2 regions of the Neobacillus pocheonensis genome follow, and region 1 is predicted to be linked to the other one. Evidence: predicted binding sites of a transcription regulator. Region 1 holds the regulator's gene; the other holds the start of a gene.

The links. The regulator NrdR, encoded in region 1, represses ribonucleotide reductase genes. The targets are predictions, from matches to a motif close to AACACNATATATNGTGTT.
Region 2: the regulator NrdR is predicted to act here: its motif matches at 964-981, upstream of ABES02_RS21140 (vitamin B12-dependent ribonucleotide reductase).

What each region holds. Positions count from the first base shown of each region.
Region 1 covers NZ_JBCNAD010000035.1:43,507-45,714, reverse strand. The annotation lists gene speD (adenosylmethionine decarboxylase) at 1-200, shown strand, start outside; gene ABES02_RS19755 (hypothetical protein) at 314-694, shown strand; gene nrdR (transcriptional regulator NrdR) at 786-1,247, shown strand; gene ABES02_RS19745 (replication initiation and membrane attachment family protein) at 1,292-2,208, shown strand, end outside.
Region 2 covers NZ_JBCNAD010000039.1:19,017-21,224, forward strand. The annotation lists gene ABES02_RS21140 (vitamin B12-dependent ribonucleotide reductase) at 1-933, opposite strand, end outside; gene ABES02_RS21145 (lipoate--protein ligase family protein) at 1,319-2,155, opposite strand.

The DNA of each region.
Region 1 (2,208 bases):
TTATTTCTGAATCACACCTAACCATCCACAGCTTCCCTGAACACGGATATGCCAGCATTGATGTATATACTTGCGGTGATTTAAACCCGAATATTGCGGCTGATTATATTGCTGAAGCGTTAAATGCCGAAACACGTGAGAATATTGAAATTCCACGCGGAATGGGTCCTGTTCAAGTAAAACAAGCACGAGTTCTTTAAATCCTAATAAAAATAAACAGCGTAAGAGGTGTATATTTCAATACACCTCTTTTTATATTTTTACTGTAATGTTGTACACTATAATAAAATGTGTATAATTGCAGGGGGTTTTTATGGCTAATTTATTTACTCGGTTTAAAAGAGAAATTGAAACATCTGAAAGAAACACAGATGCTTCACTGAAAACACATTATTATAAGGCTACGCTTAATCAATTATTTGATTCAGTCGAAAAAATGTTTCGAGAAGACGCTGATTGCCGGATTATGACTGTTTCGAAAGAACATGGGGAGATTGCAGTTGAAATCAGTAAACCCTTTTCGTGCTTCCTTATAGCGACTATTGTGACTGTAAAGCCAATGCAAACAGCGATTGATTTTAATATTTCCACCGAGAAATTCTCACTGTTTGGTAGCTATCCAAGCTTGAAAAAACGAATCAACTCTTATTACGAGCGAATGAATCAATTACATACAAGTATTAAAAACTCCTAATACTTCTACTTGTGAAAAGGTATTCTTTTTTATAAGATAATAGTATGAATATTGTACGGATTTATTGTGGAGAGTTGGAGTTGATTAGCAAATGAAATGCCCTTCATGTCAAAATTATGGTACTCGTGTGCTCGATTCTCGCCCTGTTGATGAGGGTCGGGCGACAAGAAGAAGACGCGAGTGTGAAGAATGCGGATATCGCTTTACTACCTTTGAGAAAATCGAAGAGATTCCTTTAATTGTCGTGAAGAAGGAAGGTACAAGGGAAGAATTTAGCCGCGATAAAATTCTGCGTGGACTTATAAAAGCCTGTGAGAAGCGCCCTGTTGCCCTTAAGGAATTAGAGGATATTACGCATGGAGTGGAAAAAGCACTTCGTAGCCAGGGTATTTCAGAAATTAAAAGTGAAGAGATTGGCGAAATGGTCATGGACAGATTGGCGCATGTCGACGAAGTTGCCTATGTCCGCTTTGCTTCTGTATATCGTCAATTTAAAGATATAAATGTGTTTATTCAGGAATTAAAGGAACTGATTAATAAAGAGAAATCTTGAGGGAGCAGTAGCTCTCTTTTTAAATTAAAGGAGAGTTGAATGGTATGGCGCAGCATTGGCAGGAAATTCTTCCTATCGACCGTTATATTGTAGGAGCGAATGGGCTCTTGCATGATTATGACAGAAAAGTGCTGACGTTTTTATATCAGCCTTTGATTGGTTCGGCCTGTTTTAGTGTATATATGACACTTTGGGCGGAGTTAGAGGAAAATAGACTTTGGTCGGAATCCTCCACCCATCACCTATTAATGAATTTGACAGGCATGAATTTAAAAGAAATTTATGAAGCTCGATTAAAGCTGGAGGGTATTGGTTTATTAAAAACATATATGCAAATGGATGAAGGTGAACGGTCATTTATTTATGAGCTTCATCCGCCTTTAAATCCCGAACAGTTCTTTTTAGATGGGATGTTAAATATTTATCTTTATCGAAAAATTGGAAAAAACCATTATGCTCGCCTGAAGCGGTTTTTTTCTGATCATAAGAAGCCGGACGAGAAAGAGTATTTGGAAGTGACGAAAGCTTTCCAGGAAGTGTTTGCCTCCTCCCTGCCTGGAAGTATGCAATATTTACAGGACCATTCTGCCGAACTGGATGTTGAAGATAATAAACAATTTATTGGCCGTTATGAGCCAAGTGGGATTCAAGTCAATGGTGATACATTTGATTTTGAAATGCTGTTGGCTGGACTAAATGAATCGCTTGTTCCAAGGAAAGCGTTAACCCAGAAGGTAAAAGAAGTGATTAGCAATTTGGCATTCTTATATATGATTGATCCTCTGCAAATGAAAAACATTATTTTTAGCGCACTAAATGAATCAAATGAAATCGATATTGAAGAATTACGAAAAGGTGCCCGTGATTGGTATCAATATGTGAATCATGATCAGCTCCCTAACCTAATTGAACGGACTCAGCCGGCTGTTCAGCAAGTTCAAGTAACGGAGCCCAAGACTCA
Region 2 (2,208 bases), on a different contig from region 1:
CTTATCTTTTGCATGTTTTTTAATTGTTTCATCGTTTGTATTTTCAATTAAGAATCGTAGAATTCTTGGATTTTGCATTTTTGAAATAATGAATTCAATAATGTCTGGGTGCCAATCCGCCAACATGATCATTTGAGCCCCACGTCTTGACCCACCCTGTTCAACTAGGTGAGTGAGTTTCGCAATATCATCCAGCCAAGAAACCGACCCGGATGACTTACCATTTACACCCCTAGCCAAGGTGTTACGAGGTCTTAATGTCGAACCGTTCGTACCAACACCACCGCCCCTACTCATAATCTCCATAACCTGCTTACGGTGGTCTGAGATCCCTTCACGAGAGTCCGGAACAAACGGCATTACGTAGCAGTTGAAGAATGTAACCTCTGTTCCTGACCCCGCTCCATAGAGAACGCGTCCAGCCGGAATGAAGTTCATATTCACAAGCTCTTGATAAAACTTTTCAGTCCATTCAATCCGCTTCTCTTCTGTTTCTTCAACCGATGCTAGACCAGTTGCATTCCTTTTGGCAATCTGCTCGTAGAAAAGCTCCAATGGCTTTTCGATTATGTCAAGCGAGCGCCAGATAAGTCCAGTTTCAGATTCCTGTGGGTCATCCAGAACACCTCTGAATTCCTCTTCCACTAAAACCTTTGCCTTTTTATTCTCCCAGTCAATCTCCATGATGGTGCCAAGACCACGTGCTGGGAATTTAGGGTCTTCCTTAATAGTTAAAACAACAAAGTCACCATTCGTCAGGGTAATTTTTGCAGTATCTTTAAAGGTATATCGATCAAGCATGACCAATCGTGAAACGCCCTTGTGGGTAATTTTCATATCTGGGGTTACTGGGTGCACTTGGGGAAACAAGCGGATGTCCTCATTCAACCTCTCAAAATCGATATTCATTTTTTGTCTAAAAACTATAGACATGAAAACATCTCCTTCTATTTACAATTAATAAATTCTGTATATTGTGTCAGATTCTAGTAAGCTATGCTATATCTAGTTGTCTTAATAAACATAAGTTAACATAGAATCGCAGAATAAATCAACTAAAAATCAATATATGGTACCGAAAATATTTTCGACACTACTATATATTGTAGACAACGCAAAAAACATCGATTTTGTCAAACTTAAAAACAAATAAGATTAAAAGAAAATAAAAGATTTCATAGGTTTTTCGGCAAAAAACAGCAAAATTTAGCAATTTTTGAGGTTTGAGATTTATTTATCTATCTAAAATGGGATCATTGGACAAAGGCAATTGAGGAAATTTCAGTGCATTAAAAAAAGGCGAGTCAATTCGCCTTTATTACCTTTTAAAATTCCACTCATCATTTTCATAACGTTCTTTCGCAATTTTATTAACGTACGCTAATTCTTCTTCATTCAACTGATACGATTCCAGTTCAATATTCAGCCCTTCGGCAAATCCTTTATAAAACGCTTCCTTGGCTTCCTCCAGCGTAATCCTCCTTGGACTAATCGCATTAATCGCAACCGCTTTGTCTTTAAAGGCCTTCTTCATCCGTTCCTTTACGCGGTCACTCGGATACTTAAATAAGCTAAACAGTTTCTCTTCATCCAAATCTAATAGAATCGATCCGTGTTGAAGAATAACGCCCTTCTGCCGCGTTTGTGCACTGCCTGCCACTTTCCTGCCCTCTACCACAAGCTCATACCAGCTCGGGGCATCAAAGCACACAGCAGAACGGGGGTTTTTTAGAGCATCACGTTCTTCCGCTGTTTTTGGAACAGCAAAATAAGCTTCTAGTCCTAAATGGTGAAACCCTTTTAAAATTCCTTCCGAAATCACGCGGTAAGCCTCTGTGACAGTTTTAGGCATTTCTGGATGGTCCTCTGAAACAATCACACTATATGTAAGTTCATGCTCATGCAGCACCCCTCGTCCGCCAGTAGGTCTTCTGACAAAACCCAGTTGGTGTGCCTTTACTGCCTCCATATCAATTTCTTTTTCTACTTTTTGAAAATATCCGACAGATAATGTAGGAGGATTCCAGCCATAGAAACGGATTACTGGCGGAATTTTCCCTTCACTATGCCAGTCCAACAATGCTTCATCTAACGCCATATTAAAGGATGGTGAACTATTTCCTGTATCAATAAACCGCCAAACTTCTTTTTCCATGCAAAAACCTCATTTTTGTAGTATTAATTCAAAGTTTAGTCTACCAAAATCTG